One region of the Oceanobacillus sp. MO10714A genome, then DNA from elsewhere that is predicted to be linked to it. Evidence: riboswitches for the same ligand, from Rfam matches in the RefSeq annotation. Region 1 holds a riboswitch; each other region holds the start of a gene.

Region 1 (7,351 bases):
CCCAAGGAGAAAGCTGCACGTACGCTGAATAAAAGTAATTACGAATTTACTTTTTTATTTCCAGGTGTGTTGAGTTAATAACAATCAAATCCTTTGGTTAAGCTAGTATTAATAATAGCTTAACTAAAGGACTCTGAGGTGATGATATGTTACTGTCAGGAGAGATTATATCTGGAGAATTTGACGGCAATGCGAATGAGTTTTCTATACAAAAAGTAAAACACTTCACGACACAAACAACGATAAATGAAAAACAGTTAAAAAGTCTTTATCATTATCTGAAAAAACATCAAGATGATGCAGAAGGCCATGTCATTACGCTATATGACCAATTGCCTATCCGATTGAATCGGGAAGAAATAAGCCTACTTGCGGGTGACCTTGAAAAAGTGCAGGAAATGTATCTTGACACATTCTGAATGACCGCTTATAATGAAGAAGATTTTTAATAAGAGGGAGTATTATTGAGAAAATGAGACAACATCCTAACTTTGAACCGATAATTGAATATGGTCAAAGCCTCTGATTTGCGTTGCAGAGTGATTGGGATACGTCTGTCCTTTATCATAATCATAATGTCAAATTATGAAAAAAGTTATATACCATACAATGAACTCTACGGATAATTCAATTCAGGTGGTGGAAAGGCGGCTCTGTTCTGTCTTTCCTTTTTAGTTTTAGTGAATGAGACCCCCCAATGTTTTTAAGGAGTACCCCTACTTTTGACCACAGGCAGCTGCTTGTGATTTTTTATTTTGAACAAACAATTGAAGGAGGAAGTTTTTTGCAAACTTTATTATTTTTTTGATGGTAAAAAGTGAGTGAAATGCATAGATATACTATATTTTAAAATAAAATTAGAGGTAAAAATAATGAGCAAATCAAAAGAAAAAAATTATGAATTTCTATCAGAAGATCCGAATGTCAAAACATTGCCGCTTATGGCAGCGTTGATCATCGGAGCGTTTTTCGCGATATTGAATGAGACACTGTTGAATATTGCGCTCACGACATTAATGGCAGAGTTCGATATTACGCTACCAACTGTCCAGTGGGTTGCAACAGGATTTATGTTAATGATGGGGATTGTTATACCAGTATCTCCATTATTTATGCAATGGTTTACGACAAGGCAGCTTTTCATTGGGACGATGACGGTCTTTACAATTGGTACAACGATAGCGGCAATCGCGCCGACATTTTCCGTATTGCTTACTGGCCGGTTGATTCAGGCAGTCGGTACTGGAATGTTGATGCCGATTATATTCAACGTCTTTTTACTTGTGTATCCTCCACATAAAAGAGGGAAAATCATGGGAATTGTTGGGTTAGTTATTATGTTTGCACCTGCAATCGGACCAACACTTTCAGGAGTTATCGTTGATTACTTGGGTTGGAGATTTTTATTTATCTCTGTCCTCCCATTTGCTGTATTTTCGATTCTTTTTGCCTTGAAATATTTGGTGAATGTATCGGAAGTGACGAAACCGAAGATCGATTGGCTCTCCATTGTCTTTTCAACGGTAGGTTTTGGTGCAACAATATACGGATTCAGCTCGGTTGGAGAGAGTGAGGCAGGGTTTTTAACACGTGATGTTTTAACTGCAATTATCATTGGGGTGATTGGAATCATTCTCTTTGCCATCAGACAATTTAAGCTGGAAGAACCGTTGATGGACTTGCGCGTGTTCAAATTGCCGATGTTCACGCATGCAGTAATCATGTTCATTATTATTGTGATGACGATGTTTGCCTCAGAACTTATCTTACCGGTGTTCATGCAGGGACCAATGGCTCTTGCACCAGCAATGGCTGGAATGCTGCTGCTCCCGGGAAGTATTTTAAACGGGATTATGAGCCCATTTATGGGCGCTTTATTCGATAAAGTTGGTCCTCGGGTGATGATGATACCTGCGACAATTGTGCTTGCCGGGACGATGTTTATGTTCAGCCGAATGACAGCTGATACGCCGCCTTGGGTAATAATCGTTGGATTTATGCTCATTATGCTTAGCGTATCTGCAACGATGATGCCAGCTGAAACAAATGGGCTGAATCAGCTGCCGAAGCGATTATATCCGCACGGTACGGCTGTGATGTCCACGCTGCAGCCGTTGAGCGGGGCAATTGGAGTTTCGGTATTTATCAGTATTTTAAATTCGAAACAGGCCAGTTATCTCGCAGGTGTTGCGGATCCTGCGTCTCAACAATCAATAACGCAAGCGATGGTTGTTGCAGTGGAGCATGTCTACTTTATTATCTTTATCATTACGATCATCGCAGTAATTCTATCCTTCGTTGTCTACCGCGCTCGGCCGGTTGAAGAAAATGTTTAAAAAAGGTTGACAATTATCTAAAAGCTATGTAGAGTATAGCTAATAACTTAATAAAGCAAATTTTCTTATCAAGAGAAGTGGAGGGACTGGCCCTGTGAAGCTTCAGCAACAGACATGAATATGTATTGTGCTAATTCCAGTAGCGTCATATGCTTGAAGATAAGAAGAGTAGACACGATACTAGAATCCTCTTCTTATTTTCAAGAAGGGGATTTTCTTATTTTTGCAGATATGAAAGTAGAAATCCTTTCTTCCCGCATAAATGCAACTAGAGCATTCGCCGTAAAAGCTTGGTGAAGACAGAGTCTTCTAATCAAAATATATAATGAAAAGGGGAAATACAATGACGACACTTACGAAAGCGCCATTTCGAGCAGATCATGTTGGAAGTTTATTAAGACCCGAAAGCATTAAGCAAGCAAGAGCAGATTTTCAGGCCGAAAAGAAGTCAGCGGATGAATTATATGCGATTGAAACAGAAGAGATTACCCGAATTGTTGATAAGCAGATTGAAGTTGGCTTAGAGGTTGTAACGGATGGAGAATTCCGCCGTAGATTCTGGCACACTGATTTCCTTGAGCATTTAAATGGCATAGAGGGCTATGTTCCAGAGCATGGTTATCGATTTAAAGGGATAGAAACAGAAAAGTACACAATTCGCAACAACGGAAAAGTGTCATTCAATCCGAACCATCCATTTATTGAGGACTTTAAGGTCTTTAATAAAATTGTTGATGGTCGTGCAGTCGCAAAACAAACGATTCCAAGTCCGAATCAGCTATTCCACCCTGGCATGATGGACGAGACAGTTTACTCCGATATTGAAATTTATGCGAAAGATGTTATTCAAGCATATCGTGATGCGATTCAAGCGTTTTACGATGCAGGTGTCCGTTACTTGCAATTGGATGACGTATACATTGCAGGACTCTCTTCTCCTGAGAAGGAATTCCCTGAAGATGGCTACTCGAGAGAGCAATACATCGACTTGGCCCTCCGCGTAATCAATGGAGTGTTGGATGGTAAACCAGCGGATTTAACTGTCACAACGCACTTATGCCGTGGAAATTACCAGTCTGCATACATGTTCAGTGGTAGTTATGATTTGATTGCACCAACCTTACTCGCGAAGGAAAAAGTGGATGGATTTTTCCTGGAATATGATGACGAACGTTCTGGGGATTTCAAAGCTTTAGCCCATATTCCTAAGGGTGGGCCACAAGTGGTCCTTGGATTAGTTACTTCGAAGTCAGGTGAACTGGAAGATAAGGAAAAGCTTAAAGATCGAATAAAAGAAGCGACACAATACATTCCCAAGGAGCAAATTTGCTTAAGCCCACAATGCGGATTTTCATCAACCCATCACGGAAATAAGTTAACGGAAGAACAGCAATGGGAGAAATTACGCTTTATCGTTGAGTTATCAAAAGAAATTTGGTGATACCAAAATGAGATAATCTTAAGCATTTGGACGGTACACCTGTTATTTAACAAGCAGAAGACTCTCGTGTTTTATACACATTAACGGTCTGTAATACCCCCCACTCTAAACAAGAGGGAAAACTAAAATGTGAAGGTGGGGGATATACAGTCCGTAAATACCTGATTCTGTTCAACTAACATTCAGTGGGGAGGTAAGGAATCTCCCACTGAATGAAGTTTCACTTTAAGAATTATTTAATAGTGAATGAAAAAGGTCAAAAAAGCAAATTTCGAGCAGTATGTAGCTGCTGGAAGTTTGCTTTTTTTATTGGTGGACATTACGTTTGGATTTTAATCGTAAGAGTTGTAACAATTATTATACTTTGTTAATATCATAATACCAAGTAAATTTATATGAATGGTGTGGTTGGATTGGGAGAGCAGTTTAATCGTTTATTTGACGAGTGGGCAGCGAGTTACGATGATACGGTTCAGGGGGCTGATATGGAATATCGGGAAGTATTCAGAAATTATGAAATAATTCTTCAGAAGATTAGTGATCGTGTGCATGGTTTTGTCATTGAGTTTGGCGTAGGAACAGGTAATTTAACAAAAAAGCTTATGGAAAAAGGGTTAGAAGTGGTTGGGATTGAGCCTTCAGACAATATGCGGAAAATTGCCCAACAAAAACTTCCTAACACGAAAATTATGAAAGGCAATTTTCTATCCTTTCCCAGACAAAATAAAAAGGTAGACGCAATTGTGAGTAGCTATGCATTTCATCACTTGACGGATAAGGAAAAGGAGCAAGCGATTAAACTCTACACAAATATATTAGACACGCAAGGGAAAATTATCTTCGGTGATACGATCTTTGAGAATGATAAAAAGAAAAATGAAGCCTATCTACAGGCGAAAAAGAAGGGTTATCATCGATTAGCAGAGGATTTGAATACGGAATATTACACGACCATCCCTAAGATGGAACAGATACTTCATCAGTATGGGTTTACAACAAGTTTTGAACAAATCAATGATTATGTATGGATTATGGAAGCGCAATTGAATAGAGAAGCAAAGCTCGCATAAGAAAAATGTCCATATGAGGCAGGTGGTGGAAAGAATGAATATCATACAAAACCTCAGCCAGTTGGTTGGGAACACGCCAATGTTTGAAATCACTGCATATGATTTACCAAAAGATGTAAGGCTGTTTGCGAAATTGGAGTTCCAGAATATTGGTGGGAGCATCAAGGATCGGCTCGGATTTTATCTCATTCAAAAAGCTATCGAAAAAGGGGAATTACAAAAGGGAGACACCGTGATTGAGCCGACCGCGGGTAATACGGGGATTGGCTTGGCACTTGCTGCAATCCATTATCAATTACATGCTATTTTCGTTACTCCTGAAAAATTTAGTCAGGAGAAACAGGCCCTTATGCGGGCATTAGGCGCTGAAGTAATCAATACACCGACAGAGTTTGGGATGGCCTATGCAATAGAAAAGGCGCAACAACTTGCAAGCGTTCGTCCGGGCGCCTATATTCCTAATCAATTTTATAATAAAGATAATCCAAACACCTATTATGATACACTTGGGCCGGAAATTATAGCTGACTTAGATGGAAGAGTTGATATTTTTATTGCTGGTGCCGGTTCGGGTGGGACGTTTACTGGCGTGGCACGTTATCTAAAAGAAAAGCAGCCACAAGTAAAGACAGTAATTGTGGAACCTCAAGGATCCATTTTAAATGGGGGTGACCCGGGTCCCCATAAAATAGAGGGAATAGGAGTAGAATTCATACCAGACATTATGGACCGGAGTCTATTTGACAAAATTTATACGGTTACCGACGAACAAGCATTTGCCCGATTAGCTGAGATAGCAAAATATGAAGGATTACTCGTTGGCAGTTCTTCCGGTGCTGTAGTAGAAGCTGCTTTAAAAGAAGCAGAAATCGCGGAGCCTGGAACAAATATCGTAACTATTTTTCCGGACAGTAGTGAACGCTACTTGAGTACGGGAATCTATCGCGGGGAAAACGTCCGTAACACTTCCGCATCAAAAGGAAGAGGTTAATCAAATTTATTTAGGCGGACGCTACCACCCTGATTCACGAAAGCGAATTCAGTGGGAGAAGGGCCGTCGACTAAATACGCGACGTCTTGTCGCAATGTCGACACTAGCACGTCCAGTGCATCGAAACCCCCACTGAATGAAGTTTCATTCTAAGGAGGGATAGAATAAGATGAGAAAGAAAACGCAATTAATTCACGGTGGAGCAGCTATTGATAAAAATGTTGGCGCGATGTCGCCGCCGATTTATCAGGCAAGCACATTTAAGCAAAATGGTGTCGGTAATTTTACTTATGAATATTCACGGACGGGAAACCCTACGCGAGAGGCTTTAGAAACACTTATTGCTGATCTGGAAAAAGGGAAGCGTGGCTTTGCTTTTGCTTCTGGAATGGCTGCAATTGCAGCGGTAATGGATCTATTTCAATCGGGAGATCATATCCTGATTACTGATGATGTATATGGCGGAACTTATCGCTACATGACAAAGATCTTAAATAACCGGAACATCGATGTAACCTTCACAGATTCAAGTAATTTGGACGAAGTTAAAGAAAACATTCGCCCGGAGACAAAAGCTATTTTTATAGAAACACCGACAAATCCATTGTTGAAAATAACGGATATTGAAGCGTTAGCGGATATTGCAAAAGGAAATAACTTAACATTAATTGTTGATAATACATTCCATACGCCATATTGGCAATCGCCAATTGATCATGGAGCAAACATTGTCATCCATAGTGCAACGAAATATTTAGGAGGCCATAGCGATCTTGTAGCGGGTCTAGTAGTAGTAGACGACGAAGAGCTTGGTGAAGCAGTACATTTTATTCAAAATGCGACCGGTGGTGTTCTAGCTCCTCATGATAGTTGGTTGCTGATTCGAGGAATCCGAACATTAGGAGTTAGAATGGAAGAAATCGAAAGTAATACGAGTGAAATTGTTGAATTTCTTGTAAACCATCCACAAGTTGGAAACGTGTACTATCCAGGTTTACCAGAGCATCCGAACCGTGAAATTCATGCCAAGCAATCAGGTGGTTTCGGCGGGATGGTATCCTTTACGGTAGACAATGAAGAAAAAGCAATGGAAGTTCTTAATAAAGTAAGATATTTCACTCTTGCTGAGAGTCTGGGAGCTGTCGAAAGCCTTATTTCACTTCCAGCAAAGATGACACACGCCTCTATCCCGAGAGAGCGAAGAATTGAATTAGGGATAGAAGATGGTTTGATTCGTCTTTCAGTTGGTTTAGAAGATGTAAAGGATTTAATGGAGGATCTGCAACAAGCGTTAGATTAGATGTGAGAACTCTCATAACTTTTAGATAGTTGATTATTTCTAGAAAAAAGGTATAATGATTAGTATAAAATTAAACGTTAAGAAGGATGATTAGAAAATAAGACTACGATTCCAAACTTTGAACCAGTAACTAAATACGTTCAAAGACTCTGCTTGTTTGTGCAGGGTAAACGGGATTAGTCTGTCCTTTTTTAATCAACTTCATTTTTAATC
Region 2 (7,351 bases), on a different contig from region 1:
TGCGGCGATTTTTAATTTGGGCTATTTACCAAAGAGTGATAAACAAATTATCACGACAAGCAACTCGACAATTCCTGCTGTAGAAAAGTTATTAGCTAGGTTAAAGAAAAAAGGACTCATTATCCTTGTTGTTTATCATGGTCATGAAGGCGGGAAGGAAGAAAAAACAGCACTTCTTGAATATGTTACGGAACTCGATCAGAAAAAGTACCATGTCCTTAAATATGATTTCATTAATCAAATCAATAATCCGCCATTCGTGCTCGCTATTGAAAAGAAGTGAATGGACAGGAAACAGGTCAGTTAGATTTATTCTCCGACTGACCTGTTTCTTTTTAAAAATCAGTGATTTCATAGTGCTCCGTTACAAAGGCAACTGTTTCTTTTATCATTTCTTCCAGAATAGCTCGATCAATATCTTCAAGCTTATTAACATAGACACAAGCTTTGCCGGCTTTATATTTCCCGAAGTTCTCGAGTAATTTTTCGCGCTTCCCCTCATCCATCATGACATAAATGCTATGTCGAGCTTTTCTAGGGGAAAAACCTACTATCGGTGCATCGCCTTCATGGCCAGAAGCATATTTATAATGGTAAGAACCATAACCGATAATACTTGGTCCCCACATTTTCGCTTTTCTTCCAGTTACACTCGAGAAAATATCCAACAATTTATAAGCATCTTCCCGCCGTTTCGGATGGTCTACCGATTCGATAAACTCCACGACATCCCGATCATTTTCTTTCGTTTTTAATTCATACATAAATTCAATCTCCCTTAACTCGTAAGTTAATCACGTATTAACGTTCTGTAATATCCCCTCCTCTATACATGAGGGAAACCCAATATGTGAAGGGGGCATAAACAGTCCGTAAATCCCTGATTCGGTTCAACTAACATTCCGTGGGGGGAAAGGAATTCCCCACGGAATGAAGTTTCACTTTATTATACAAACGAATATTGTAATGAAGAAATGCTCCCGACATTCCCGCTGTTTTTAACAATCTTTTCCTAACTTGTTTCCCTTCCCGTAACGATTCAACCTTTTCATCACTTAAATATAATGCAACAAGACCTTTAGGGATGAACTGATGGAAAGTCGAATCAGGTAGGTCCCGCGTACGGTCTTCTGCTAAGTGTATAAAATATTGTAACCGTTCGAGAAGCTCCACATCATCCCGGTAGTAATTACAAAAATTTAAATCTCCTTCCATTTCGTCTTCTTTTTGATCAATATAATAATCAAGTAAAATATGCAAGCCTTGCACAGATGGAAAATAACTGTACATTATATGTTGCGGAAGCGATGCAGTCATTTTCCCGCCCATTGCATAAGACACAAGACAAAAAATGCCAAGCGTTGATCCAGACGCTGCTGCAAATTCATACCAGCTTAATCCAAGCGCTTTATCTTTCTTTTCCTTATACCAAGTTGTCAGCCGCGGGATACGCTCTTCCACTTTGACGTGTTTATGTACTTGAAGGTCCGCATACAGCGTCCATAGTTCTAAACAATATTCCTGGATTTGTTCATAGTCGTCGATGTCTTTCAATGCAGCTTGACACGTAAGCACTAATTTCTCAAGATAACCCCCATCAGCTTTCTCCGACCGATAAGCATAATAATCTTGCAAAGCTGCTTCAGGACGGAGCGCATCCTTCATCGCCTCATGGAGCATACGAAAATCTTTCGGATCAAGTGATGTACTGCGATCACAGAGATTATCTAAGTAATCGCTGATCGTCTGATATGCAACGATAAAACGAATCGCTTTTTCATACTTCATTCCAGCAAGCAATGCGAACACAGCACCACCCTGACAATGGAATTTTTTTGAATCGATACTGGCTAGGGCTTGTAGTTGCAGTTCCTTATCTGGAATAGCTGCTGCTTTCTCTTCCCACCCTTTCATCTCTTCCTCAACAATAGGAAATAAAGTGTTGTAGACTTCATATAGTAACCCAGTTGCTGTATTCGGTACTTGCATTCCTTGCGCCTCCATCATTTCATCATTTTTACATAGATTTGTTATACTATCATTATTATCAACATTGAGCTTAAAAAATACAAGGGAATAGGAGTGTTCATATGATTGATCATTATCAGGGGGTTTATCCAAAAATTCATGATTCAGTTTTCCTAGCAAAAAACGCTGTTATAAATGGAGATGTCACAATCGATGAGGATTCGAGCATTTGGTTCCACGTTGTAATCCGCGGAGATATTGCACCAACAAGAATTGGTAAACGAGTTAGCATCCAAGACTTAACCGTTCTACACCAAAGCCCTGATAATCCACTTATTATTGAAGATGACGTAACGGTCGGCCATCAAGTCACCCTACATTCAGCCATTATTAGAAAGAACGCCCTTATTGGTATGGGAGCAATCATCCTGGACGGGGCGGAAATCGGAGAAAATGCATTTGTAGCAGCAGGAAGCCTCGTGCCTCCGGGGAAGAAAATTGCACCAAACACCTTATATATGGGCAACCCTGCAAAATACGCAAGAGACCTCACAGAGGCTGATTACCAAGAAATGGAACGGGTAAGAAAATCCTACGTGGAGAAAGGTCAATATTATAAAATACATACAGATTTGGGGAAAAAATAAATTTTCCTTTATACAATAAGAGCTATCCCGACTCAACGGAATAGCTCTTATTGCACTTCATATAAAGTGAAACTTCATTCAGTGGGGAATTCCCTCCCCACTGAATGTTAGTTGAACAGAATCAGGGATTTACGGACTGTTTATTCCCCACCTTCACATGTCGGACTTCCCTCCTATTTAAGGCAGGGATATTACAGACCGTTAATGCGTGATAAAACTATTAAAACGTATGAGCAACACCGAACTATCCTGTGAGGCACGATTACTACGCTACTTTGACTACTGGATACGCTAGTACAATCGGTCTTCGGTGGGACGAGTAACCTCATGTCCCCGGCAGCCGCGAAACTATACCATAATGACGTTTCCACCTTCGCGCTTTTTACTTTTCACAAACTATCTTTTGCAGTTCTTCAACTTTATCAAGTTTTTCCCACGGGAAAATAATGTCGGTTCTGCCGAAATGTCCATAAGCCGCTGTATTTTTATAAATCGGCTTCCGTAAATCAAGCATCTCGATCAGCCCTGCAGGTCGAAGGTCAAATAGCTTACGCACCGCTCCCACTAATACTTCTTCCTGATACTCGCTCGTTCCAAATGTGTCGATTGTGATGGATACAGGCTCTGCAACACCGATCGCATAAGCAAGCTGTACTTCACATTTTGCAGCAAGCCCTGCCGCCACGATGTTTTTCGCTACATATCGAGCTGCATAAGCTCCGGAACGGTCCACCTTTGTCGGATCCTTCCCACTGAAAGCACCTCCGCCGTGACGTGCGTAGCCTCCGTACGTATCCACGATGATCTTCCGGCCCGTTAAGCCGACATCACCTTGCGGACCGCCAAGCACGAAGCGGCCAGATGGATTGATGAAGTATTTTGTATCTTCATCTAAAAGCGCTTCTGGTATAACCGGTTTTATAACATACTCTCGAATGTCAGAAATAATCTGTTCATTCGGAATGTCTTCATGATGCTGAGTAGAAACAACGATTGTATCCACACGAACTGGTTGATTCTTTTCATCATATTCGACGGTAACTTGTGTCTTCCCATCTGGACGTAAATAATCCAATACCCGGTTTTTTCTTACATCGGAAAGACGTCTTGCAAGCTTATGGGAAAGACTAATTGGAAGTGGCATATATTCTTCCGTCTCTTTCGTCGCATAACCGAACACTAATCCTTGGTCACCTGCTCCGATTGCTTCTATTTCTTCTTCCATCTTCCCTTCTCTTGCTTCAAGTGCCTTATCGACCCCACCGGCAATATCAGGTGATTGCTCATCAATTGCAGTCATGACGGCACAAGTTTCATAATCAAAGCCATACTTTGCTCGGGTATAACCAATGTCTTTCACCGTCTGGCGGACAATTTGCGGTATATCTACATAAGTTGTAGTTGTGATTTCACCTGCTACGAGCACCATTCCCGTTGTAACGACTGTCTCGCATGCCACACGTGCATCTGGATCTTCTTTTAAAATATCATCCAGTATCGCATCAGATATTTGATCCGACATTTTATCAGGATGTCCCTCTGTTACTGATTCTGAAGTAAATAAACGACGATTTGCATTTGCAGCCATTTGGCTTGTTCTCTCCTTTGTAATATGTAACGGAACCCAATCTCCATTCGTTCCATTATTCAAAGCATGAAAATAAAAATCCTTTCCCGCAAGTATGAGGAAAGGATTAATTAGCCTTTCACTCTTATTGTTCAAGGAAAATTCCTTGCAACAGATTAGCACCTTTCACAAATCGTGAGGTTGCTGGGCTTCACCGGGTCTGTCCCTCCACCAGCTCTGAATAAGAATTGAAATTATTATAACCTTATTTAAAAGGGATTCGTTACTTAATAATCGATTACTGAAAAATAGCGTATCATATTTCATTATTTTTTACCAGTTTTATTTTCATACTGTCTGTTCTTTGTTACAATCAAATATAGAACAACATATTGAAATCGTTTTCCAACAAAAATGATAACGAACTAAAATAGGTTACCGACAGTTCTCAAAAAATTTTTCAATTAGTATGGACTATTCCATTTAATGTGTTATACTAATGTCAGATTTAAGATAAGCGATAAGGAGGAAGTTTGCAGTCTTCCTTCAACAAAACCTTTTAAAAGGCAGGAGAATAAGAATGAAAATGGTGGAGAAATCATTGACAAACCAACTATTAGAACACGAGAATTTGAATCGAAACTATTCAGTAGCTCGTCTGGTGGAACGCGTGTTAGATCGAAATGAAGGCGTTCTAACTTCAACAGGAGCAGTAACTGCAACTACAGGTAAATATACAGGTCGTTCACCGAAAGACAAATTTATTGTTAAAGACGAGATTACGGAAGATACGGTTGAATGGGGTCCAGTGAATCAACCGATCGATGAAGCTTCCTTTGATAAGTTACACGAAAAGGTAGTAAATTACTTAATGGAAAAGGACGAAGTTTATCAGTTCCAAGGCTTTGCTGGAGCGGATGAAAAATATCGTTTACCGATCCAAGTAATTAACGAATTTGCCTGGCATAATCTTTTTGCCCGTCAACTATTTATAACACCTACAGAAGAAGAACTTAAAACACATCAAGCAGAATTTACGGTTATTTCAGCACCGCATTTTAAAGCAGACCCTGCAGAAGATGGGACGAATTCAGAGACATTCATCATCATTTCCTTCAAGAAGCGTGTCGTATTAATCGGGGGAACGGAATATGCAGGGGAAATTAAAAAGTCGATTTTCTCTGTAATGAACTATCTGCTGCCACAGCAGGATGTTCTATCGATGCACTGCTCAGCGAACGTTGGTCAAGAGGGTGACGTGGCATTATTTTTCGGCCTATCCGGAACCGGAAAAACGACTCTTTCTGCTGATCCATACCGCCGGTTGATTGGTGATGATGAACATGGCTGGAGTCCGAATGGTGTATTTAATATTGAAGGCGGCTGTTATGCTAAATGTGTTAATCTTTCTGCAGAGAAAGAGCCACAAATTTTCAACGCGATCCGCTTTGGTTCTGTACTTGAGAACGTTACGATTGATGATGTGACAAGTGAACCAAATTATGACGATACGAGCTTGACGGAAAATACCCGGGCAGCTTATCCGGTAGATAATATCGATAACATCGTCACTCCAAGTGTTGCTGGTCATCCGAATACGATTATTTTCTTAACGGCCGACGCGTCTGGAACATTGCCACCGATCAGCAAGCTTACGAAAGAACAGGCTATGTACCATTTTCTAAGCGGCTATACTAGTAAGCTTGCTGGGACAGAGCGCGGCGTGACGGAGCCGGAAGCGACCTTCTCTGCTTGCTTTGGATCCCCATTCTTACCGCTCGCACCAGCGAAGTATGCGGATATGCTTGGACAAAAAATCGATCAGTATAATTCTAATGTATTCCTCGTAAACACGGGTTGGACTGGTGGGTCTTACGGTGTTGGAAACCGAATGAAATTATCCTATACACGCGCGATGATCCATGCCGCGCTAGAAGGTGAATTGAATCATATCGAAACAATAACCGATGATATATTCGGCTTGCAGGTTCCTGTTCACGTAGCAGGTGTGCCTGATGAAGTACTCATCCCGAAGAATACATGGGAAGATAAAGCGGCCTACGAACAGGAAGCGAAAGCACTCGCTAAGAAATTCCACGAGAACTTTGCGAAGTTTGAGAACGTGAGTGATGCTACTAAAGCAGCAGGTCCCGTGTATAAAGGGTAACAATGTATCCTCATCCCAAAAGGATAATTATAAATTTTATTAACAGCGACTTCGCTGGGACTTCCGATTTTTTATTAAAATCGGAAGTTTTTTTATCACGTATTAACGGTCTGTAATACCCCCACCCCTAAACAAGAGGGAAACCCAATATGTGAAAGGGGGTAAACAGTCCGTAAATACCTGATTCTGTTCAACTAACATTCAGTGGGGAGGGAAGGATACCCCACTTAATGAGTTTCACTTTATCACGTATTAACGGTCTGTAATACCCCCACCTCTAAACAAGAGGGAAACCCAATATGTGAAGGGGGTAAACAGTCCGTAAATAGCTGATTCTGTTCAACTAACATTCAGTGGGGAGGGAAGGATACCCCACTTAATGAGTTTCACTTTATCACGTATTAACGGTCTGTAATACCCCCACCTCTAAACAAGAGGGAAACCCAATATGTGAAGGGGGTAAACAGTCCGTAAATAGCTCTTGTGCGTTGCTGCGACTATTGGATGTGTTATTACAAACGCACTTCGGTAAAACGAGTAATCGCAACCCTAGGCGTCCGCAAACTTACTGTAATGGTACTTTCGTCTTTGTTTTTCTCATTCCCCCCTGTCTTCTGCACAATTCCACCGCCCAGGCATAAACTGTAGTTGACTATCCACTATGATACGAAAGGGGCGGACACTATGAGAAAAATAACGAAAGGTTTACTTTTGCTCGGCTTCCTGTTATTTATTACTGCCTGTCAATCAGAAACAGTGAAGATTAATCTCGCTGAAGTTACGCGCTCCCTATTTTATGCCCCACAATATGTAGCACTGGAACAAGGTTTTTTTGAAGAAGAAGGCTTGGATGTTGAACTTCAAACGACTTGGGGCGGGGATACAACAATGACTGCACTCCTATCCGGAGGGGCAGATATTGCCCTAGTAGGGTCTGAAACATCAATCTACGTCTATGCTCAAGATTCCCGTGATTATGCAGTAAACTTCGCTCAGCTCACG
Region 3 (7,351 bases), on a different contig from region 1:
GCGGGGCTTGCCGGTCTTCCGAAAGAAGTTCCGGGAATTACAATTAATCGCTATTGTTCTTCCGGGCTGCAAGCAATCGCCTATGGTGCTGAACGTATTATGGTTGGCGCGAGTGATACGATTATTGCTGGTGGGGCAGAGTCGATGAGCTTAATTCCGATGGGCGGACATGTCATTAAACCAAACCCGAAACTCGTAGAAGATGCGGTTGGCTATTATATGGGCATGGGACATACGGCAGAAGAAGTGGCGAATCGTTTCAATATATCCCGAGCAGATCAAGATGCCTTCGCAGCACAAAGTCATGAGCGGGCAGCCAAAGCAATTGAAGAAGGTAAATTCGCTGATGAAATTGTCTCGGTGGAAGTCACAGAACGTGTTATCGGTAAGGATAATAAGGTTGTAGAACAGACAAAACAATTTGCAATGGATGAAGGGGTACGCGCAGATACAAATACAGAAGTCCTTGCTAAACTGAGACCTGCATTTCATATAAAGGGATCTGTAACAGCTGGAAACTCCTCGCAAATGAGCGATGGGGCAGGTACCGTCCTATTAATGGAGCGCGAGAAAGCCCAAGCAGAAGGATTAACCCCCTTATTAAAATTCCGTTCCTATGCTGTAGCTGGAGTGGAACCGGAAATTATGGGAGTAGGTCCTGTGAAGGCGATACCAAAGGCACTGGAAATTGCCGGTCTTGAGTTATCGGATATTGGATTGATCGAGCTGAATGAAGCGTTCGCATCCCAATCGTTACGAGTTATTGAAGCGCTTGACTTAGATACTTCTATTGTGAATGTAAACGGTGGAGCGATTGCACTCGGACACCCGCTAGGAATGACGGGAACGAAGCTGACGCTAACTTTAGCCCATGAGATGCGCCGCAGAAATGTTCAATTTGGAATTGTAACGATGTGTGTTGGCGGTGGAATGGGAGCAGCAGGAGTATTTGAGCTAATTTAATCTTTACAACTAACTTTTAATAAAAGGAGAAGATCAATTATGAGCGAAACAAAAGACAAACTTTTTAAAGGAGGAGCCTTCCTCATTGAAGAATTAACCGGTGAGGACATTATCACTCCTGAGGACTTAACAGATGAGCATAAAATGATTGCGAAAACAACAGAGGAATATGTTAACAATGAAGTCGTCCCGCTTATCGACAAGTTAGAAAACCACGAATTCGAACATTCCGTAGAATTATTGAAAAAGGCGGGAGAGCTAGGTCTGCTCGGTGCAGATGTTCCGGAGGCTTACGGTGGGCTTGGTCTGGATAAGATTAGCTCATCCTTGATTACAGAGAAAATGGCACCAGCGGGAGGATTTTCCATTACTCATGGAGCCCATGTCGGTATCGGCTCGCTGCCAATTGTGTTTTTCGGGAATAAAGAACAGAAGGAGAAGTATTTGCCGAAGCTTGCGACGGGCGAGCTAATCGCTGCCTATGCCCTGACAGAACCTGGCTCCGGTTCAGACGCTCTCGGGGCAAAAGCGACTGCTAAGCTGAATGAGGCAGGAACCCATTATATTTTGAATGGGGAAAAGCAGTGGATCACGAACTCCGCGTTCGCAGATGTATTTGTCGTCTATGCAAAAATTGATGGTGAACATTTCTCTGCGTTCATTGTAGAACGCGATTATCCAGGTGTGTCCACTGGTTTGGAAGAGAAAAAGATGGGGATTAAGAGTTCATCAACCCGGACACTGATTTTGGAAGATGCAGAAGTACCGGTAGAAAATCTCCTAGGTGAAAAAGGTAGAGGACATATTATTGCCTTTAATATTTTAAACGTTGGACGTTACAAACTAGCCGTCGGTGGTGTCGGTGGTTCGAAACGGGCATTTGAACTAGCGGCAAAATATGTGAATGAACGGAAACAATTCAGTGTACCAATTTCAAGCTTCTCCCTAACCCAATCTAAGCTTGCTACGATGGCGAGTGAAATCTATGCAAATGAGAGTGCGGTTTATCGTACAGTTGGATTGTTCGAGCAGCGGATGGGTGCTTTGTCTGATGAAGAACTTGAGGACGGTCGGGAAATTGCCCGGGCAATTGCTGAGTACCAAATCGAATGCTCGATTACGAAATATATGGCGACAGAATTACTTGACCGCACCGCTGACGAAGCGGTTCAGCTGCATGGTGGGTATGGGTTCATGGAGGAATATGAAGTAGAAAGAATCTACCGGGATTCCAGGATCAACCGGATATTTGAAGGTACGAATGAAATCAACCGACTGCTCGTTCCGGGAACATTGCTGAAAAAGGCAATGAAAGGGGAACTGCCATTATTACAGAAAGCCCAAGGACTTCAGGAAGAGCTTATGATGATGATGCCTGAAGAAGTTGGCACAGAACCACTTGATCAGGAAAAGCATTTAGTGCGTAATGCAAAGAAAATTGTTCTCTTAGGTGCAGGTTTGGCGGCACAGAAATACATGCAGAAACTTGAGAATGAGCAAGAAATTCTCGTCCACTTGGCCAATATGGTTGGAGATGTCTTTAATATGGAATCAGCCCTCCTCCGTACTGAAAAAGCGATTCATCAGACGGGAGAGGAGAAGAATGAGCTGAAACTGCTTTATACACAAGTATATGTACAGGAAGCATTCAATCGGATTGAGGCAGCGGCAAAAGAGATCTTAATTGCGGTGGAAGATGGAGATACTCTACGGATGATGCTCTCTTCCTTACGTAAATTGACCCGTCATGAACCGACGAATGTTATTGCGAAGAAACGGGAAATCGCCAAATCACTCATCGAAAGTGAAAAATATATCGTATAATTTCAGTTCGTCCGGAGTATAGAATATGCTCCGGACGATTTTTTTTAAACCATACGAGCTCTGTAGCAAATACATGTGTCAACAAACCTTCTATGTTAAAATAGTGGTAATTACATAAAGGAGCTGGTTTTTAAAATGAGTATGACTTTTTACTGGTATCCAAAATGCGGCACGTGCAGAAATGCGAAGAAGTGGTTGGAAGCGAACGATATCGACTTTGAGGCAGTCCATATCGTTGAGGATACACCATCTAAGGATAAGATTTTACAATTAATTGAAAAAAGTGGTCTAGAACCGAAGAAGTTCTTTAATACGAGCGGTAAAAAATATCGCGAATTGAATATGAAAGAGAAGATTAAAGATGCTTCAGTTGAAGAAATGGCAGAATACCTAGCTTCTGACGGCATGTTGATAAAACGGCCGATAGCAGCGATGGGAGACAAAATCACTGTTGGTTTTAAAGAAGACGAATACGAATCAACTTGGAATTAGTACAGAAGGTAAAGAGAAAATGTGATGTACAGTAGATTTTCTAATCTATCCATTGTATAGTTGGAGTAGAAGAAACGGAAAGGATGATAACCGATGAATTTACCAGAGGACTTACGTTATACGAAAGAGCACGAGTGGATTAAGAAAGAGAGCGACAATAAAGTGCGCATCGGAATTACTGATTTCGCTCAAGATGAACTTGGAGATATCGTGTTTGTCGAACTTCCGGAAGAGGGCGACACAGTCGAAGCGGACGATTCATTTGGCAGTGTAGAATCGGTAAAAACAGTTTCCGAGCTATATGCACCAGTCAAAGGGACAATAGTTGAAATCAATGAAGAATTGGAAGACAGCCCAGAACTTGTCAACGAATCTCCATATGAACAGGCTTGGATGATCGTTGTAGAACTAGAGGACGCAAGCGAATGGGATAATTTACTGACAGCTGAAGAATACAAAGCAATCATAGAAGAATAATACTAAAGCAAGACAAAAAAGGAGGGGGACTAACTATACAATAAAACAGTATAGTCAGCCTCCTTTCTTTCATATGCTATAATAGGTGGATGATTTGATCGGATAAGGAGTGGCAGGGTATGATAGCGCACGAAACCGAAAAAGTTATTATTGTGGAGGGGTTGACAGATAAACGTAAGATAGAAGAAATTCTAAGCGAAGAAGTCACGATTATTTGTACAAACGGCTCACTAAGCGTCCATTGGTTTGATGAGCTGTTAGAAACATATAACTTAGATGAAAATGATGTCTACATCTTTGTCGATGAAGATAAAAATGGCTTGAAACTACGAAAACAACTGGCACGGGAACTCCCTCATGCCGACCATATTTATATTAGCAGGGATTACCGTGAAGTCGCAACTACCCCTTATAAAATCCTTGCCTCCTTACTCGTTGCAAAACATTTTTCAGTACGACCAACATTTTTATATTAGTCAGGTGAGTCTATGCAGAAAGTAATATCAAAACAGCTAAAGAAAGATTCTTACTTATTATATATTTATTCGCCATTTTGTGGCACATGCCATATCGCTAGGACGATACTTGAAAAAATTGAAGACATTCATGGCGAAGAAATATTTTATGAAATGAATGCCAATTTTGAAGAAGCTTTCTTACACGAACATAAAATAGAGAACGTGCCTTGTTTATTAATTAAGGAGAATAATGAAGTAAAGGAGAAAGTGTATACTTTCTATTCTACCGGTAATATTTATCGTTATCTTTTCGAATATAAGCCTGAGCTCTTCGCTGGGGAAAGCTATTGACAGCATAACTCAACTCATGCTATGATTTCTTTATGTTAATTGAATAGGTATGCTCTTATCGAGAGCGGTGGAGGGACTGGCCCTGTGAAACCGCGGCAACCTTCAAAGTCGTTTGAAAGGTGCCAATTCCTGCTAATATCTTGATAGATAAGAGAACAAGAAATGCAACTATAGGTAAAAGCGTCTTTCTGTTCTCGAATAGAAAGACGCTTTTTTGATTTATTTGGAAGGAGATAGTACGTTGATTTCCATTAAAGGTTTAAGGAAGCAATACGTTACAAAAGAAAGGCAAATCATTGCAGTTGATGATTTGGATCTGGATATAAAAGAAGGAGAAATATTTGGCGTTATTGGTTATAGTGGTGCTGGTAAAAGTACCTTCATCCGCTTGCTCAATCGGTTGGAGGAGCCATCAGGTGGATCAGTAACAATAGGTGATAAAGACATAACACGTTTGAAGAAAAATGATCTCCGCATTGCACGCCAAGATATTGGAATGGTGTTTCAACATTTTAATTTACTATGGTCGCGGACTGTGGCAGAGAACATTGCATTCCCGCTTGAAATTGCTGGAGTGAGCAAAACGGAGCGTAAACAGCGGGTTCAAGAATTGATCGACTTGGTCGGTTTAACTGGTCGGGAAGATGCTTATCCATCTGAATTAAGTGGTGGACAAAAACAGCGTGTCGGTATTGCTAGATCACTGGCGAACAAACCGAAACTATTACTTTGTGATGAAGCGACATCTGCTCTTGACCCGGAAACGACAACATCTATTTTGGATCTACTCGTTGACATCAATGAAAAGATGGGACTCACAATTATTCTGATTACCCACGAAATGCAGGTCATCCGGAAAATTTGCCACCGGGTTGCTGTTATGGAAGAGGGAAAAGTAGTGGAAATGGGAGATGTCCTCGATGTTTTCCTTCATCCGAAACAACAAATAACAAAGAAATTTGTTAGCCAGGTGATGGGAAATGCAGAGGAAGAGGATGCGATCCCAAGTATGCTGCAAGATAATCCAGAAGGAAAGCTCATCAAACTGCAATTTATCGGAGAATCAGCAAACAAAGCTTTAATCAGTCAGCTTGCGAAACAGTTTGCCATCGATATCAATATTATCCAAGGCAAGATTACGAATACGAAGACCGGAAGTTACGGAACATTGTTTGTTCAAATTACTGGTGAGGATGCGGAAATTGACCGTGCTATTCTCTATGTTCAAACGAAAACCTCCGTGGAATTGGAGGTCATCCTAAATGTTTGAAAATGTGAATATGGACGAGCTGTTAACAGCGACTAATGAAACTTTTTATATGACAATTATTTCGCTATTAGGCACCTTGGTCATCGGAATACTTCTTGGATTATTACTATTTCTTACAGCAAGAGGCGGTATTTGGGAAAATAAAGTCATTAATGCAATAACCGCATCTGTTGTCAACGTATTCCGTTCGATTCCGTTTATAATATTGATTCTGTTATTATTTCCATTTACAAATTTCCTTATTGGGACGATTCGAGGACCAAGTGCTGCGCTACCAGCGCTAATTATCGGCAGCGCGCCATTTTACGCTCGGCTTGTGGAGATTGCGTTCCGGGAAGTTGATAAAGGTGTCATTGAAGCTGCAAAATCAATCGGTGCGAAGACGAGTACGATTATATTTAAAGTATTGATACCTGAATCCTTACCAGCTCTCGTATCAGGGCTGACCGTTACAGCTATTGCACTTATCGGCTATACCGCGATGGCAGGAATAATTGGGGCAGGCGGTCTTGGAGATTATGCTTATTTCTATGGTTTCCAGCGCCGGAACTTTGATCTTGTGTTTATTTGTACGATAATAATTTTGATCATTGTATTTATTATTCAATTTATTGGAGATTTCATTACCAATAAAATAGATAAAAGATAAAAAGGAGAGGAATAAAGATGAGAAAGTTTCTAGGATTAATTCTACTATCATTCATTCTGTTGCTGGCTGCATGTGGTACAAGTGGAGAAAAAGAAGATACCGCAAATGGTGCAGATGATGCAGATAACACCGCTGGAGAAGAAGCCACAGAACCGGTTGATATCGTTATTGGCGCATCAAGTACACCCCATGCCGAAATTTTAGAAGAAGCTAAGCCGTTGCTTGAAGAGGAAGGAATCAATATAACAATCGAGATGTATCAAGATTATGTATTACCGAATGAGGACTTGGAATCGGGTACGCTCGATGCGAACTTCTTCCAGCATATTCCGTTCCTCGATCAAACAATTGATGACACAGGGTATGATTTAGATTATATTGATGGAATCCATATTGAACCGATGGGTGTTTACTCGAAGAATATCACATCACTTGATGAGATTGAGGATGGTCAAGAGATTATCATCAGCCGTTCCATTCCTGACCATGGACGTATTCTTTCATTATTTGAGCAACAAGACTTGATTACATTGGATGAGAGTGCAGAGAAATCTACGGCAACAATTGATGATATTGTAGACAATCCATTGAATCTAACATTCTCACCAGATGTGGATCCATTGTTATTACCAGAAATGTACGAGTCGGAGCCGGATGCATTAGTTGCAATCAACACAAACTATGCCATCGATGCAGGCCTGAATCCGCTAGAAGATGCGTTATTCATTGAAGACGAGAATTCAGAGTATGTAAACGTCATCGCCGTCCGCAGTAAGGACAAAGACAATCCTGCGTTCCAAACATTAGTTGATGTTTTACAATCGGAAGAAATCCAAAACTTCATCTTAGAAAATTATGATGGGGCAG
Region 4 (7,351 bases), on a different contig from region 1:
TCCGTTAGCTGTCGGCGGCCCTTCATAAAAAACATACGTCTCTTTCCCCTCGCGATTAGAGATTGAATGTTGAAAAGTTTTCTCCCGCTCCCATTTTTTACGTATTCTTAATTCCCTCTCGACATTTGTTTCCTTCAAAATATCACCTCATTTAATATTAAAAAAGCCCGATTCCACCTACGTAGAATCGAGCTCCTATTTAACTCGCCTTTAAACAAAATAAAAAACCATCGCAGTGGTGGTTTTTTTACTTGCTAAATACACTACGTACTATCATACGTGTCCTGGTTATCGGTAGGATGCCGTCAAAGTTTAATTCCATTCAACTTTGCTTCTCGGAAAGGATTTTCATTACGGACTTACCATTGACTCTCAGCAATTCGTCAACTCTCTGTAGATAAGATTCCATAATTACTCGTTTTCGTCATCAAATTGGATATTAAATTGTTGTAAACAATATCTTATTATTGTATAAATGTCAAGTTATAATTTACAAATACTCCATAATTTCATTGTTCCCCTTCATTTAATTTTCGAGCGTTCCAAAAACTAAAGTTTCTGTGCTCTACTTTACACCTTCCTCACAACAGTCACCCTCTGTATAAACAGATAACTAAAAAGATATAAACCAATACCGATTACGAAAATCGTTGCAAAAGTCAGCATGGATGCATCAGATAAAATATTCGCAAATGCTTCAATTAACCAGCCCTCAAAAAGACCATACAAGATTACGACTAGTATTGCTCCTAATGTAATTCCTCCACCTAGTAAACCAGATTGGTAAAATATTAATCCGACTAATAATAGTAAGGCCATAAGAAAGAACATAATGAATGTATCAATAACTGTTCTTGTCAACCATGTATCTGTCAGCAGCATAGCCGGATGTCCAAAAATATAGTTTGTAACACCGAAGACGTTAAGCAACCCTTCTAAAATTGTCTGCAAGGTATTAGCCGCTATCGCCATTAATAGGGAATAGCAAAAGAAGAAATAGGCATAGCTCAGAAAAATGTTTTTCCGAATCGCTCCCATTTTCAATCCAAAAGGAATGTCCTTTTTAACACTTTGAAAAGCAATAATTGCGACATTCGTATACGTTGCAAACGGGAACGCCCAATAAAATCTGCTCCCTTCTACGCCCATCAAGAAATAAGCCATAATACTAGTAGCAACGGTAATCGCAATTAGAATCGTCCAAAAGATCTTCACATGATACTTCATGTCTTGTGTATAATAATAAATAAGTCCTTTCACTTGATTATTCATGCGTGCGCTCCTTTCTTTTCTGTCAAATGAATCATTAATTCCTGTACCGGAACCGCTTCTGCATCTAATCCGAAATCTTTCGCTTCTTCGCTAGTACCAAAGGCATAGGCCATTGAATTTCCTGCAAGACTTTTGAGTTCAATCACATCTTTACCTTGTAAAAATTGATCTACTTTTTCCGTCGGTCCAGACACGGCTACCGTTTGTTGTCTTAACACCTCTGAATCCTCCTGCAAAACGACCAAGCCTTCCTGCAAGATAATTACCTCTTCAAACATTAAACTCACCTCATCAATTAAATGGGTGGAAAAGATGATTGTTCTTGGATAATCCTCGTAATCCTCTAACAATAATTCATAAAATCGTTTCCGTGACGGCGCGTCCATTCCAATATATGGTTCATCAAAAACGGTAATCGGAGCCCTGCTCGCTAAGCCAACCGTGATACCTAAAGCAGACTCCATCCCTTTGGATAATGCTTTTACTTTTAATCGAGGTGTTAGATTAAATTCTTTTAATAAATCTTCTGCAAAGGAGTAATCCCAATTCGGATAAAAGTAAGAAAATATCTTTAACACATCTTTGATTTTCAGTTCTTTGGGGAAGTTATTGGATTCCTTAATCAGACAAATCGATTCCGTCAATTCTTGCTGATCGAATGGATTTTCACCAGCAATTTTTATTTCTCCACTCGATGGCATAATTTGGCCACTAAGAATATTCATGAATGTCGTTTTCCCGGCACCGTTTCTCCCAAGCAGACCGTAGATTTTATTTTTCTCGAGTGCAAAAGATACATGATTTAATGCATACTTTTCTCCATACTTCTTACTCAAATTATTCACTTCAATCTTCATATCCTTCATCCTTCCTTTGCAGCATTTCTATAAGTTCTTCATCTTTAATCTGAAGCTTTTTTGCTTCCTCTTTGAGTGGTAGCATGTAATTGTCATAAAAAGTCTGTTTCCTTTTCTCCATAACAATCTCTTTTGCTGTTTCGGTAACAAACATGCCCACCCCTCTCTTTTTAACCAATATTCCTTCTCCGACCAACTCATTAATCCCTTTTCCAGCGGTTGCAGGATTAATTTGATAAAAGGCAGCAAATTCATTCGTTGATGGTACCCTGGTCCCCGTCTGATAGGATTCATCCATAATCGAATCCTCAATTAAATCCTTTATCTGCATGAAAATTGGCTTGCTGTCATCTAGTTTTTTCTTCATTTAAGTTCATTCCTTAGTTGGTTAATTACTTATGTAATTAACCATATAACACCTTCAGATAAATGTCAATCCCATTTTCTAAAATTAAGCTTAAAAAGGCTCGATCCCACATATGCAGAATCGAGCTTGTCTATAATAATTTTGCCATATAATATTCATCCATGAACTCATCACCTATAAGCAAGGAATGCCTTTTGGTCCCTTCTATTTCAAACCCTGCTTTTCTATATAATGAAAGAGCTGTATCATTCTTCGTAACCACAGTTAATTCCAACCTTCGAATATTCCTATCCCGTGCCCAACGATCCAACCGATAAAATAGTTTTGTACCAATTCCTTGTCCTCTCTTGGCTTGTAATATGCCGACAACGATATAAACGGAATGCTTATTTCTTCGTGCCTTTCCACCTATTGCAAAAAGATAACCCACTAAATCCTGCTCCTTTTCTGCTACAAATATCGTAGAATTTTCACTTGCTTGTATGCTTTTGATCATTTCCACTTGGCTCTCTGCCTGAACTTCTCTTTCACCAGATTCCCAGAGCATATATTTTGAATTTTTTTCGACTTCCTTTATAAGATTAGCTAATTTTTTTGCATCAGTTGTACTAGCTTTTCTAATAATCATCACTTTCTCCCCTTAATTCTATATTTATTAATTATTCTAACTCAATTAATCTTACCATATATTTCAAAACTAAATTCCTAGTTATTAATGGAATTAATCTTAAACAGTTAGAGGACTGGATTGCGATCAACCCAGTCCAATACTAAAGGCATTTTTTGTTACATGTTAATTTTTCTTTTGTACAGCAATCCAAATTTCGCTATAAACAAATAAATCCCCCGTAAATGAAATTTCATTTCAGGAGCCTCAACCAATTCATAATCTGATGAAGGGAGCCACTCAGAAACAATTCATATTTTTCAGCATCGCTTATTCCCTCCTTCATAAGATTATTATAATAACAATTGAAAACGAATACCCGAAAAATTAGAACCGGATATTGTCGGTTTAAAACACGAATAGCATTAACTAAATTTTAAAATAATTATTAAATTTTCTCTTGACATTTATACGAAACCTATGTAGAGTAAAAATTATCAAAATTAAATATGTAATTTTCTTATCTAGAGAGGTGGAGGGACTGGCCCTTTGATACCTCGGCAACAGACTTTTTGAAGCACTGTGCCAATTCCAGTAGCGTTAAGCTTGAAGATAAGAAGAGAAACTAGTAATGCGATTTAAACCTCTTCTTATATTAAGAAGGGGTTTTTATTATTTTATTACATATAAAACAGGAGGAGAAGAAATGAAACGTACTCTAGAACAAAGGTTAAAAGAAGGAACAGTTATTGTTGGAGAAGGGTATTTGTTTGAATTGGAACGAAGGGGTTATTTACAAGCAGGGTCATTTGTACCGGAAGTGGCACTAGAAAACCCAGAAGCACTTAAACAAACCTATAGAGATTTTATGAATGCTGGATCTGATGTGATCTTAGCGTTTACGTATAATGGTCATCGAGAGAAGCTTCGCATTATTGGTAAAGAAGATTTATTAGAGCCGCTAAATCGGAGTGCAATTCGGTTGGCAAAAGAAGTAGCCAAGGAACACCCGACAGAGGAAGCACTTGTTGCGGGAAATATTTCGAATACAAATATTTTTGATCCAAATAATCCAGCTTCCAAGGAAGAAGTGAGAAGTATTTTTGCAGAAATGGTGAAATGGTGTAAGGAAGAGGGCGTTGACTACATTGTTGGTGAAACATTTTATTATCATGAAGAAGCATTAATCGCCTTGGAAGAAATTCAAAAACAAGGTTTACCTGCAGTGATTACGTTAGCCTTATTTGCGGAGAACATTTTAAGAGATGGATATACGGCAGATGAATCATGTAAAATCCTTTCTGAAAAGGGGGCATTAGTAGTTGGTCTGAACTGCTTCCGCGGACCTGATACAATGCATTCATACTTAGTGGACATCCGAAAAAATGTAGATGGCTATGTGGGCGCTCTACCACTTCCATATCGGACAACGGAAGAAAATCCGACATTCTTTAATTTGCCTGATGCCGGATGCAATTGCACATTGCCTACGGAAACAACTTTCCCGACTGCACTTGATCCGCTTTACCATAATCGTTTCGAATTAGCGGAATGGGCAAAAGAGGCAAAAGAAATTGGTATTAATTATATCGGCTTATGTTGCGGTGCTTCACCTGCAATGCTAAGAGAAGTTGCAGAAGCTGTCGGAGTTGAAACAATAAATTCAAAATTCTCCCCGAACATGGAGAAACACTTTTTATTTGGTAATGATGAAACACTTAAAAAGCACAACACGGAATATCGTACAAAGGCATAATAAGATGACTGTTTTTTAATGAGTAACCCAACTTTAGCACTGTTAAATTCATAAAAATGCTCTACATCACTGTACAGAAGATAATAAGAAATGAAACAAGTTAACAATCAATCGATTTAAATAAAAAAGCTTACCATACCGAAATGTATTTGCTACAGCCAGCACATTTCTTTCGGGTAGGGTAAGCTCTCTCCTCATTTTAAATTTCGTAGTGCTTTTAAACATGATGATTATATTTATTCTTCGTCCACTTCAATATCTTCATCGACTACAGGGGCCTCCGGTTCATCATCAAAAAAGTCTGGCGGATTAGGTGGTGCGGAGGCATTATTACTAATACTGATTTCAACGGTATACGTCATTGGTACGAATTCATTGAATTTACTCATATTCACCACTGTTCCCTTTACTTCTGGAGAATAGACATACTTGACTATATACTTAATATCAGCGCCTTTTGATTGATATTCATCAAAGAATAACCGTGGCAGATCTCCTTCCATTTGACCACGGAAATCAGCTAAATACGGCTTACCTAATGAATACGTAACAGTAACACCCTTATCATCTTGGTCCGTTAATTTGGTTTCCGCCTCAACGGATTGGGAAATGAATCTTCCATAAGGTATGTCTGTATTGTATCTCTCTTTTACCGTCACATCTAAATCCGGGTAATTGCTAACTGCTTCCTCCGCAGTCAGTCCCCAAAAGTTTGGAACGACCGTAGCTTTACCTACAGATACCTTCACTTTCATCTTATCTCGTTTTGCTACCTTTTCATCTGCAGCTTCACTTTGACTAATAATATGTTCTGGCTCGATACTGTCAGAGTCAGCTTCTTCATAAGTCATGTCAATTTCATTCGTTTCTGCCCACTTTTCCACTTCTTCTTTGGGCTTTCCTGTAAAGTCAGGTACCGTTATATTCTTTTCAAAAACTTCCTTTCCTTTTGAATAATAGACGGCTGCACTGTGTTTACGTTGATATTCCGCCTCATCGACCCCACTATCCCGGATCGTAGTCTTAATATATTCCCCTTCTTCAAGGTCATCACTATACTCTGTAACCAATTGCAGGTTTTCCGCTTTATTTTCGTCAATCCAATTCCGTGCTTCCTCCTGGCTCATTTCCGAAAAGTCTGGGAGCGGTATAACCTCTTCTGGATCTGGTCCCAAGCTGCTCGTTAACTCTAGAGTCTTCCCTTTCCGTATTTTATCCCCAGCAGCTACACTTTGCTCAAAAACCTGATTGGCATCATATTCCATATTATACTCCTGGTTTAATTCAATTTCGACATCATTCTCACCTGCCCATTCCCGGGCCACGGATACAGACTCTCCTACAAAGTCTTCAACCTTCACATGGACAAGCAGATAATAGATGAAGAAAATCAAACCACAAGCTAAAACGGATCCTGAAATAATCAGCCACATCCGACGTCTCTTTTTTCTTCGGTAGTCCAGATCAATTTCCACTTCTTCTTCGGCATCCCGCTGTCGGCTGTTCCGTGTAGGGGAAGGCGCCCGCGGAGGATCGGTCTCAAGTTCAGATTTGTTATCTTCTATTTCCGAAGCAGGCGCTTGGTTTTCCTGGTTTTCTCGTTTTTCCGGCAACTCTGTTTCTTCTTGATTCTCTGTTTGCCTATCTTGCTCCTCTTTTACTTGTTTATCTTTATCTTCCTCTTGCTCATTCAGCATATCTTGATACTTATCTTTATTAAATTTTGATAAAAAATCACTCATAAGAAGATAGTACACCTTTCCTTAGCAAGTAAGCCTGATCCGATTGCACTGCAATTTCATTGGAGTGCGTTACGACAACGACACATTTATCATGTTCGTGTGCCATTTTCTTAAAGATATCAATGATTTCCTGCTCCATCTCTTCATCCAAGTTCCCCGTCGGTTCATCGGCAAGAATCAACTCTACGTTCGTCGCCAGCGCGCGGGCAATCGCCACACGTTGCTGCTCTCCCCCGGAAAGCTTGTTAACCGGACGATCGGCTTTACTTTGTACAATCCCGATATAATCTAGTAAATTATATGCAACTGTTTTTACATCTTCCGGAATGTCATTTTCTGTAATTGACATCGGAATCAACACATTTTCCACCGCAGTGAAGGTCGGGATTAAATTATAGCTTTGAAAAATAATACCGACATTATTACGGCGATACTTTTCATAGCCTATTTTCTTAATATCTTCATCATTAAACAAAACGGTCCCGCCATGCGGTGAATCCAAAGCACTGAGTAGGGATAAAAGAGTCGTTTTCCCTGAACCGGATTGCCCTAAAATCGTGTAGAACTTCCCCTTTTCAAAAGAAACAGATGTGTCTTTCAATATATAACGACGCTTGTCACCATCTTGATAATAATAATTTAAATCTTTCGCTTCTAATATCATCATTTCACCCCTCCATTACATCAGTATTTTCTTTGGATTCAACCGTAAAATATAAACAAGCGGAATAACCGTTGAAATTAAAATCG

The links. A riboswitch is a leader RNA that binds a small molecule or an ion and turns the genes downstream of it on or off. The one in region 1 is predicted to bind S-adenosylmethionine.
Region 2: it holds a riboswitch for S-adenosylmethionine, as region 1 does, so the genes downstream of both, metK (methionine adenosyltransferase) here and SPD53_RS08360 (5-methyltetrahydropteroyltriglutamate--homocysteine S-methyltransferase) in region 1, are expected to answer to the same signal.
Region 3: it holds a riboswitch for S-adenosylmethionine, as region 1 does, so the genes downstream of both, SPD53_RS16005 (methionine ABC transporter ATP-binding protein) here and SPD53_RS08360 (5-methyltetrahydropteroyltriglutamate--homocysteine S-methyltransferase) in region 1, are expected to answer to the same signal.
Region 4: it holds a riboswitch for S-adenosylmethionine, as region 1 does, so the genes downstream of both, SPD53_RS13895 (homocysteine S-methyltransferase family protein) here and SPD53_RS08360 (5-methyltetrahydropteroyltriglutamate--homocysteine S-methyltransferase) in region 1, are expected to answer to the same signal.

The regions. Positions count from the first base shown of each region.
Region 1 covers NZ_JAXHDC010000010.1:39,325-46,675, forward strand. The annotation lists gene SPD53_RS08350 (hypothetical protein) at 147-419, shown strand; gene SPD53_RS08355 (MDR family MFS transporter) at 873-2,336, shown strand; SAM riboswitch class I at 2,399-2,502, shown strand; gene SPD53_RS08360 (5-methyltetrahydropteroyltriglutamate--homocysteine S-methyltransferase) at 2,680-3,777, shown strand; gene SPD53_RS08365 (class I SAM-dependent DNA methyltransferase) at 4,191-4,847, shown strand; gene SPD53_RS08370 (PLP-dependent cysteine synthase family protein) at 4,882-5,838, shown strand; gene SPD53_RS08375 (bifunctional cystathionine gamma-lyase/homocysteine desulfhydrase) at 6,008-7,138, shown strand.
Region 2 covers NZ_JAXHDC010000031.1:33,569-40,919, reverse strand. The annotation lists gene SPD53_RS14100 (class I SAM-dependent methyltransferase) at 1-283, shown strand, start outside; gene SPD53_RS14095 (DUF1801 domain-containing protein) at 336-764, opposite strand; gene SPD53_RS14090 (tetraprenyl-beta-curcumene synthase family protein) at 895-1,989, opposite strand; gene SPD53_RS14085 (gamma carbonic anhydrase) at 2,091-2,615, shown strand; gene metK (methionine adenosyltransferase) at 2,998-4,203, opposite strand; SAM riboswitch class I at 4,325-4,430, opposite strand; gene pckA (phosphoenolpyruvate carboxykinase (ATP)) at 4,769-6,349, shown strand; gene SPD53_RS14070 (ABC transporter substrate-binding protein) at 7,034-7,351, shown strand, end outside.
Region 3 covers NZ_JAXHDC010000043.1:8,042-15,392, forward strand. The annotation lists gene SPD53_RS15975 (acetyl-CoA C-acetyltransferase) at 1-963, shown strand, start outside; gene SPD53_RS15980 (acyl-CoA dehydrogenase family protein) at 1,003-2,787, shown strand; gene SPD53_RS15985 (arsenate reductase family protein) at 2,923-3,279, shown strand; gene gcvH (glycine cleavage system protein GcvH) at 3,373-3,756, shown strand; gene SPD53_RS15995 (toprim domain-containing protein) at 3,876-4,232, shown strand; gene SPD53_RS16000 (thioredoxin family protein) at 4,245-4,565, shown strand; SAM riboswitch class I at 4,618-4,719, shown strand; gene SPD53_RS16005 (methionine ABC transporter ATP-binding protein) at 4,807-5,835, shown strand; gene SPD53_RS16010 (methionine ABC transporter permease) at 5,828-6,484, shown strand; gene SPD53_RS16015 (MetQ/NlpA family ABC transporter substrate-binding protein) at 6,502-7,351, shown strand, end outside.
Region 4 covers NZ_JAXHDC010000030.1:31,980-39,330, forward strand. The annotation lists gene ileS (isoleucine--tRNA ligase) at 1-138, opposite strand, end outside; gene SPD53_RS13870 (hypothetical protein) at 571-1,272, opposite strand; gene SPD53_RS13875 (ABC transporter ATP-binding protein) at 1,269-2,129, opposite strand; gene SPD53_RS13880 (GntR family transcriptional regulator) at 2,119-2,496, opposite strand; gene SPD53_RS13885 (GNAT family N-acetyltransferase) at 2,627-3,124, opposite strand; SAM riboswitch class I at 3,621-3,722, shown strand; gene SPD53_RS13895 (homocysteine S-methyltransferase family protein) at 3,810-4,859, shown strand; gene SPD53_RS13900 (PASTA domain-containing protein) at 5,096-6,601, opposite strand; gene SPD53_RS13905 (ABC transporter ATP-binding protein) at 6,594-7,265, opposite strand; gene SPD53_RS13910 (ABC transporter permease) at 7,281-7,351, opposite strand, start outside.